2 regions of the Streptomyces sp. NPDC006512 genome follow, and region 1 is predicted to be linked to the other one. Evidence: riboswitches for the same ligand, from Rfam matches in the RefSeq annotation. Region 1 holds a riboswitch; the other holds the start of a gene.
The links. Region 1 has a riboswitch for S-adenosylmethionine ahead of thrC (threonine synthase). Riboswitches for the same ligand answer to the same signal wherever they lie in the genome.

Region 2: another riboswitch for S-adenosylmethionine. It lies ahead of ABZZ17_RS25165 (aminotransferase class V-fold PLP-dependent enzyme); the one in region 1 lies ahead of thrC (threonine synthase).

The regions. Positions count from the first base shown of each region.
Region 1 is NZ_JBEXPG010000018.1:117,528-121,561, forward strand. Features, by position in the region: gene ABZZ17_RS15190 (ubiquitin-like small modifier protein 1) at 56-331, opposite strand; gene thrC (threonine synthase) at 366-1,655, opposite strand; SAM riboswitch class I at 1,673-1,830, opposite strand; gene ABZZ17_RS15200 (glucosyl-3-phosphoglycerate synthase) at 2,013-2,963, shown strand; gene ABZZ17_RS15205 (trehalose-6-phosphate synthase) at 3,047-4,034, shown strand, end outside.
Region 2 is NZ_JBEXPG010000038.1:11,930-15,963, reverse strand. Features, by position in the region: gene ABZZ17_RS25175 (rhomboid family intramembrane serine protease) at 1-62, shown strand, start outside; gene ABZZ17_RS25170 (Lrp/AsnC ligand binding domain-containing protein) at 59-340, shown strand; gene ABZZ17_RS25165 (aminotransferase class V-fold PLP-dependent enzyme) at 367-1,761, opposite strand; SAM riboswitch class IV at 1,979-2,095, opposite strand; gene trpD (anthranilate phosphoribosyltransferase) at 2,181-3,245, opposite strand; gene ABZZ17_RS25155 (ubiquinol-cytochrome c reductase cytochrome b subunit) at 3,411-4,034, opposite strand, start outside.

The DNA.
Region 1 (4,034 bases):
CGGAGGGGGCAATTCGGAAAAGCGGTCACCCCGGAAGGGCGCGGTCCGGCGGGGATCAGCCCCCGGCGACGGCCGGAATGATCGAGACGCCGGCACCGTCGGGCGTCGCCGTCTGCAGGCCGCCCTCGAAGCGCACGTCGTCGTCGTTGACGTAGACGTTCACGAAGCGGCGCAGCTTGCCCTGGTCGTCCAGGACGCGCGCGGCGATGCCCGGGTGGTTCTTCTCCAGGGAGTCGATGACCTCGGCCAGGGTCGCGCCCTCGGCCGGGACCTCGGCCACGCCGCCGGTGTAGGTGCGCAGGATGGTGGGGATGCGGACGTTGACGCTCATGGCGCTACCGCCTTTCCGGGTGTCGTGGTGGAGGTCAGGCGAGGTTGGCGGCGCGGAAGGCGTCCAGGCTCGGGCGGATCGTGGCGGTCTGGCCGCTGTCGGCGGCCACCGCCTCCAGGGTCTTGAGGCCGTCGCCGGTGTTCAGGACCACGGTGGTCAGCGCCGGGTCCAGCTGCCCGTTCTCGATCAGCTTCTTCGTGACGCCGACGGTCACGCCGCCCGCGGTCTCGGCGAAGATGCCCTCGGTCTGGGCGAGGAGCTTGATGGCCTCGACGACCTGCTCGTCGTTGACGTCCTCGACGTAGCCGCCGGTGCGCCGGGCGATGTCCAGGACGTACGGGCCGTCCGCCGGGTTGCCGATCGCCAGGGACTTGGCGATGGTGTTCGGCTTCTGCGGGCGGACCACCTCGTGCCCGGCCTTGAAGGCGGTGGACACCGGGGAACAGCCCTCGGCCTGGGCGCCGAAGATCTTGTACGGCTTGTCCTCGACGAGACCGAGCTTGATCAGCTCCTGGAGACCCTTGTCGATCTTCGTCAGCTGGGAGCCGGACGCGATCGGGATGACGATCTGGTCGGGCAGCCGCCAGCCGAGCTGCTCGCAGATCTCGTAGGCGAGGGTCTTGGAGCCCTCGCCGTAGTACGGCCGCAGGTTGACGTTGACGAAGCCCCAGCCCTCGCCCAGCGGGTCGCCGATGAGCTCGGAGCAGAACCGGTTGACGTCGTCGTAGTTGCCCTCGATGCCGACCAGGTCGCCACCGTAGACACCGGCCATGACGACCTTGCCCTGCTCCAGGTCGTGCGGGATGAACACGCAGGAGCGGAAGCCGGCGCGGGCGGCCGCGGCGCCGACGGCGCCGGCCAGGTTGCCCGTGGAGGAGCAGGACAGGGTGGTGAAGCCGAAGGCGCGGGCGGCCTCGACGGCGATGGCCACGACACGGTCCTTGAAGGAGTGCGTCGGGTTGCCGGAGTCGTCCTTGACGTACAGCTTGCCGGTGACGCCGAGCTCCTTGGCCAGGTTCGCGGCGTCCACGAGCTTGGTGAAGCCCGGGTTCAGGCTGGGCTTGGAGGCCACGTCCGCCGGGACGGGCAGCAGCGGGGCGTAACGCCAGATGTTGTCGGGGCCGGCCTCGATCGCGGCGCGCAGGGCCTCGGGGTTCCCGAGGGGCAGCTCGTAGGCGACTTCCAGCGGTCCGAAACACTCGGCGCAGGCGAAAATGGGACCGAGCTCGAAGCGGGTACCGCACTCGCGGCAGGAAAGGCCGGTGGCGGGTCCGAGATCCACGGAATCCAGGTCGGCAGAGGTGGCGACGGTCTGTGCAGCCATGATGGCGAGGCCCTTTCTCCTCATCTTCCCCATGGCGCACTTCGCCATGAGACGGAATTGGCACCTTCCCTAGCCGGGGACCCCGCGGGAGTGCGTCTCAGACGCATCGCGAGAACCGACTGGAGGGTTGCCGGGGCTTCAACGGGCCGTATCCCTCTGCCCCTCTGGATGAGCGGTATGGCACCGGGCGGCGCGCAGGGCGCGTCCGGGCGTTTGTACGCGGGACCCCCGGCATGCGGTGGTCCTTCGCGTTGTTCAAGACTGTAACCGAAGGTCCGGGTGGTTGAGACAGCCGTCCGAACCGCGAGATGGATCACTTTTCGGTCCAAACCACCGATGAAGCAGGGAGTCCCGAGAGTGCTGGAAGAGGTGGAGCGCTGGCTGGCCGCCCGCTCCTGGTCCGCAGCCGACCGACCGCTCGACCAGCTGCTCGACCGGAAACGGGCGGCGGGCACGACGGTCAGCGTGGTGCTGCCCGCCCTCGACGAGGAGGCCACCGTCGGGCGGATCGTCGAGGTGATCCGGCGCGACCTGATCGAGGGCCCGCCGATCCCCCTCGTCGACGAGCTCGTGGTGATCGATTCCGGCTCGACGGACCGTACGGCGAAGGTCGCGGCCGAGGCCGGCGCCCGGGTGGTGCACCGCGACGACATCCTGCCGCGGCTGCCCGCGCTGCCCGGCAAGGGCGAGGTGCTGTGGCGCTCGCTGCTCGCCACGAGCGGCGAGGTCGTCTGCTTCGTGGACGCCGACCTGCGGGACTTCTCGGCGGCGTTCGTGTCCGGGATCGTGGGCCCGCTGCTCACCGATCCGCAGGTCCAGTTCGTCAAGGCGATGTACGACCGCCCGCTGGGGGACGCCCCCGGCCAGGGCGGCCGGGTCACCGAGCTGGTCGCGCGGCCCCTCCTCAACCTGCACTGGCCGCAGCTGGCCGGCTTCGTGCAGCCGCTGGGCGGCGAGTACGCCGTACGGCGCTCCCTGCTGGAGCGGCTGCCGTTCCCCGTCGGGTACGGGGTGGAGCTGGGGCTGCTCGTGGACGCGCTGCACACGGTCGGGCTGGACGCGCTGGCCCAGGTCGACGTCGGGGTCCGGCTGCACCGGCACCAGGACGGGCAGGCACTGGGCCGGATGGCCGCCGCGATCTACCGCACGGCGCAGCTGCGGCTCTCGCGCGGGCACCTCGTGCGGCCGGAGCTGACGCAGTTCGAGCGGGGGCCGGACGGGTTCGTTCCGCGCACCTATCCGGTGGACACCGAGGAGCGGCCGCCGATGGTGGAGATCAAGGAGTACGCGGGGCGCCGCGTGGCCTGACCGGGGGTCCGGGCCGGGAATGATCCTCGCCGCGCTCGGCGTACACGCGTTTGACCGGGGGCGGGCCTGGCTAGGTTGGCCGCATGGCTTCTCAGGCTTCTCAGGTACTCGTCGCCGCGAACCGCGGCCCGCTCTCGTACGCCCTCGAACAGGACGGCACGCTCAGTACCCGGCGCGGCGGGGGCGGTCTCGTCTCCGGCCTCTCCGCGGCCCTCGCGCGGCAGCCGGAGGCCCTGTGGATCTGCGCGGCCCTGTCCGACGCCGACCGGGAGGCGGTCCGCCGGGGCGTGTCCGAGCCGGGCGTGCGGATGCTCGACATCGATCCGGGGGTGTACGACGACGCGTACAACGGCATCGCCAACTCGGTGCTCTGGTTCACCCACCACCACCTGTACGACGTCCCGCGCGAGCCGGCCTTCGACGCGGAGTTCCGGCGGCAGTGGCAGTCGTACGCCGCCTACAACCGGGCCTTCGCCGAGGCGCTGGCGGAGGAGGCCGCGCAGGGCGCGTCGGTCCTCGTCCAGGACTACCACCTGGCGCTGGTGCCGGGAGCGCTCCGCGAGCTGCGGCCCGACCTGCGGATCTCGCACTTCACGCACACGCCGTGGGCCTCGTCCGAGTACCTGGACATGCTCCCGGACGACGTCCGGCGGGACCTGCTGTGGGGGATGCTCGGCGCGGACGTGGTGGGCTTCCACACCTGGGCCTGGGCGGACCGCTTCCTCGGCTGCGCGCGGCTGGACGACGAGCGGGGCGTCGCGGAGCCGAAGTCCGCGGCGGAGTCCCGGTACGTCGAGAAGTCCCCGCTGGGGCCGGTGCGGCACCGGCGGACGGAGGTGCGGGTGTTCCCGCTGGGCGTGGACGGGGACGACCTGCGGGCGCTGGCGCACCGGCCGGAGGTCGACGACAAGCTGGCGGGGCTGCGGGCGGAGGTCGCGGGCCGCAAGACGATCGTCCGCGTGGACCGCACCGAGCTGTCGAAGAACATCCTGCGCGGCCTGCTGGCCTACCGGGAGCTGCTCACCGGGCACCCCGAGTGGCGCGGCGCGGTGGTGCACCTGGCGTCCGCGT
Region 2 (4,034 bases), on a different contig from region 1:
ATCGGCGTACGACTAGAGTGAGGCGACCAGTGACTGCCGGCGAGGGAGACAGCCAACCGTGATCACCGCGATCGTGCTCATCAAGACCAGCGTGGACCGCATCCCCGAGATCGCCGAGTCCATCGCGCAGCTGGACAGCGTCAGCGAGGTCTACTCCGTCACGGGAACGTACGACCTGATCGCGCTGGTCCGCGTGGCCCGCCACGAGAACCTCGCGGACATCATCCCGGGCCGCATCAGCAAGATCCCGGGCGTCGAGGCGACGGACACCCACGTCGCGTTCCGCACCTACTCCCAGCACGACCTGGAAGCGGCGTTCGCGATCGGCCTCGACGCGTAGCGCCCGCCGGCCGCTGGTGCCGGCCGTCAGACGGCCGGGACGCAGCGGCCCTCTTCGGTGCGGTACTGCCACTTGGCGCCGTCCGCGACGAGTTCCCGCACCGCGCGGACGAAGCGCTCCACGTGCTCGTCGGGGGTGCCGGCGCCGAAGCTGACGCGGATGGCGTTCAGCGAACGCTCCCCCGGCGCCGCCTCGGGGGCACCGCATTCCCCCGGCTCCTGCGGCTCGCTGCCCAGCAGCGTGCGCACCAGCGGGTGGGCGCAGAAGAGTCCGTCGCGCACCCCGATGCCGTACTCGGCGGACAGGGCGGCGGCGAAGTGCGAACTGTTCCAGCCGTCGACCACGAACGAGATGACGCCGACGCGCGGGGCGTCGTCCCCGAAGAGGGACAGGACGCGGACCGCCGGGACCTCGGCCAGGCCCTCGCGGACCCTGGCGATGAGGTGGCGCTCCCGGGCGACGAGACCGTCGAAGCCCGCCTCGGTGAGGGCCTTGCAGGCGGAGGCGATGGAGTAGACACCGATGACGTTCGGGGAGCCGGCCTCGTGGCGGGCGGCGGTGGTGTGCCACTCGACGTCGACGCCGCCGTCCTCGCGGCGGGCCACCTTGCGGGAGGCGCCTCCGCCGGCCAGGTACGGGTCGGCCTCCTGGAGCCAGTCCGCGCGGCCGGCGAGTACGCCCGAGCCGAAGGGGGCGTAGAGCTTGTGGCCGGAGAAGGCGACCCAGTCCACGTCCAGGTCGCGGACGGAGACGGGGTGGTGCGGGGCCAGCTGGGCGGCGTCGAGCACGATCCGCGCACCGTGGGCGTGCGCGGCGGCGGCGAGCTCCTTCACGGGCCACAGCTCACCGGTGACGTTGGACGCGCCGGTGACGCAGACCAGCGCGGGACCGTACGGGTCGCGGTCGGCCAGGGCCCGCTCCAGGGTGGCGACGGCCTCGCCGGGGGTGCGGGGGGCGTTGAGGTAGGTGACCCGCGCGTCCGTCCAGGGCAGCAGCGAGGCGTGGTGCTCGGTCTCGAAGACGAAGACCTGGCAGCCGGCCGGGAGGACCGCGGCGAGCAGGTTGAGGGAGTCGGTGGTGGACCGGGTGAAGACCACCTGGTCCGAGGGCCGGCAGTCGAGGAACTCGGCGACCGTGACCCGGCTCTGCTCGAAGAGGTCCGTGGACAGCTGCGAGAGGTAGCCGGCGCCGCGGTGGACGCTGCCGTAGTACGGGGCGTACGCGGCCACGTCGTCCCAGACCCGCTGGAGCGCGGGGGCGCTGGCCGCGTAGTCCAGGGCGGCGTAGGTGACCTCACCGCCGGTCACGAGCGGGACGGTGACGTCCCGGCCGAGCACGGCCAGCGGCTCGGCACAGGCGGGGCCCCCGGCGGTGGCGGCGTCGGTGGCGTCGGTGGCGGCGGTGTTCAGGGATGCGGACATGGCGGTATCTCCCGGCAGGCAGGGCTGAATGGCTTCGGTGTGCCCGTACGCGGGTACGGCTCTGCGGCCGTCCGGGGTACGGGAAAGCCCTCGGAGTGACGCGGGGCGCACGGAAGCGGACCCGGTCCGAGGGGTGAAGTGGGGGCGGAGTCGCCCTATCGCATTCGCTTGCTCACGGAAAACGCTCCTCGAGAGACCAGGACCCCTGGTGTCGAGGGATCCGCGCTTGCCGTAGACCTCGCTGCCTACGGCCTGGTCATCACCCGGGGCACCCCGCCACGGAAGGAGGGTTGCCGGACAGCAAGCCGGGGCCTAAACGCTGTCACTCGTGACCTGGGCAGAATCCTGCCACACGATCTCCCGTGCGCAAGACCCCGGTCCACGATGCGGACCGGGGTCTTGGCCGAAACGGGTGGGGCTCAGGCGTTGCTGGCGGCCACCCAGCGGTCCAGGGCGGCCCGCGCCGCACCCGAGTCGATGGACTCGGCCGCCCGGGTCACGCCGGCCGCGAGCTGCTCCTCCAGGGAGCCCGTCCCCGGGTCCAGCGCGACCAGGGCGGCGGCCGAGTTCAGCAGTACGGCGTCACGGACGGGGCCGCTCTCGCCCGCCAGCAGCCGGCGGGCCACATCGGCGTTGTACGAGGCGTCCTCGCCCCGCAGCTGCGACACGTCGACGAGCGGGATTCCGATGTCGCGCGGGTCGAACGTCGACTCGGTCACCGAACCGTCCCGGACCCACCACACGCGCGAGGTGGCCGTGGTGGTCAGCTCGTCGAGGCCGTCGTCGCCGCGGAACACCAGCGCGGACGAGCCCCGCTCGGCCAGCACCCCCGCCATGATGGGGGCCACCCGCGGATCGGCCACGCCCGTCGCCTGGGCCCGCACCTTGGCCGGGTTGGTCAGGGGACCTAGGAAGTTGAAGGTCGTCCGGATGCCCAGCTCCTTGCGGGCGGCCGCCACGTGCCGCAGCGCCGGGTGGAACTTCACCGCGAAGCAGAGGGTGATCCCGGCCTCCTCGACGACCTCCACCACCCGGGCGGGGGTGAGGTCGAGGTTGACGCCGAGCTTCTCCAGCACGTCGGAGGAACCGCTCGCGGAGGACGCCGCCCGGTTGCCGTGCTTGACGACCTTCGCGCCCGTGCCGGCCACCACGATCGCCGACATGGTCGAGATGTTGACCGTCTTGGCGCCGTCGCCGCCGGTGCCGACGATGTCCACCGCCCGGCCCGCCACCTCGATCAGGTTGGCGTGTTCGTACATGGCGCGCACCATGCCGTTGATCTCCGCGACGGTCTCCCCCTTGGCCCGCAGCGCGACCACGAAGCCGGCGATCTGCGCGTCGGTGGCCTCGCCCCGCATGATCCGTTCCATCGCCCAGGCGGTGTCGTCCGCACCGAGGTTCCGGCCGGTCAGCAGGGCGTCGAGGACGCCCGGCCAGCCACGGGCCGCCACGCTGTCGCCGCCTGCCGGGGTCACAACGTTCATGGTCCGCTCCTGCTGCTCATCGGGATACCACGGGGGAATGGGAAGGAGACCAGCCTATCCAGCCCCGGAGACGGCAAAGAGCCCCGTCCAGACACTGGACGGGGCTCTCGCCGTGGCGACACCAGGATTGACCGAAATCAATCCCTCAAGCGGTCATGCCGGAGATCAGTGGTGGCCGTGGCCGCTCTGGATCTCCTTGTACTCCTCGACCGTGGGCTTCGGAATCTGGTTGCCCTCGGCGTAGAAGCCCTTGCTGAGCTTCGCGCGCAGCTTCTCGGTGGCCTTCACCTTGCGCTCGACGCCGTTCTCGTCGACCGTCGGGCCGATCTCGATCGGCTCGTAGGTGGTGTACGAGGTGAGCGTGTGCAGCTTGCCCTGCGAGAGCGGCTCGTGGATCTCGACGAACTCACCGTGCGGCAGGCGCTTGATGATGCCGGTCTCGCGACCGTGCAGCACCTTGTCCCGGTCCCGGCGCTGGAGGCCGAGGCAGATCCGCTTGGTGGCGATGAACGCGAGCACCGGGACGACGAAGAAGCCGATCCGGACGAACCAGGTGATCGAGTTGATCGACAGGTGGAAGTACTGGGCGAACATGTCGTTGCCGCCGCCGATGAGGAGCACGATGTACTCCGCGATCCAGGCGACACCGAAGGCCGTACGGGTCGGGACGTTGCGCGGGCGGTCCAGGATGTGGTGCTCGCGCTTGTCCCCGGTGACCCAGGACTCGATGAACGGCCAGACGGCGATGGCGCCCAGCACCAGCGGGAAGAGCACCAGCGGGATGAACAC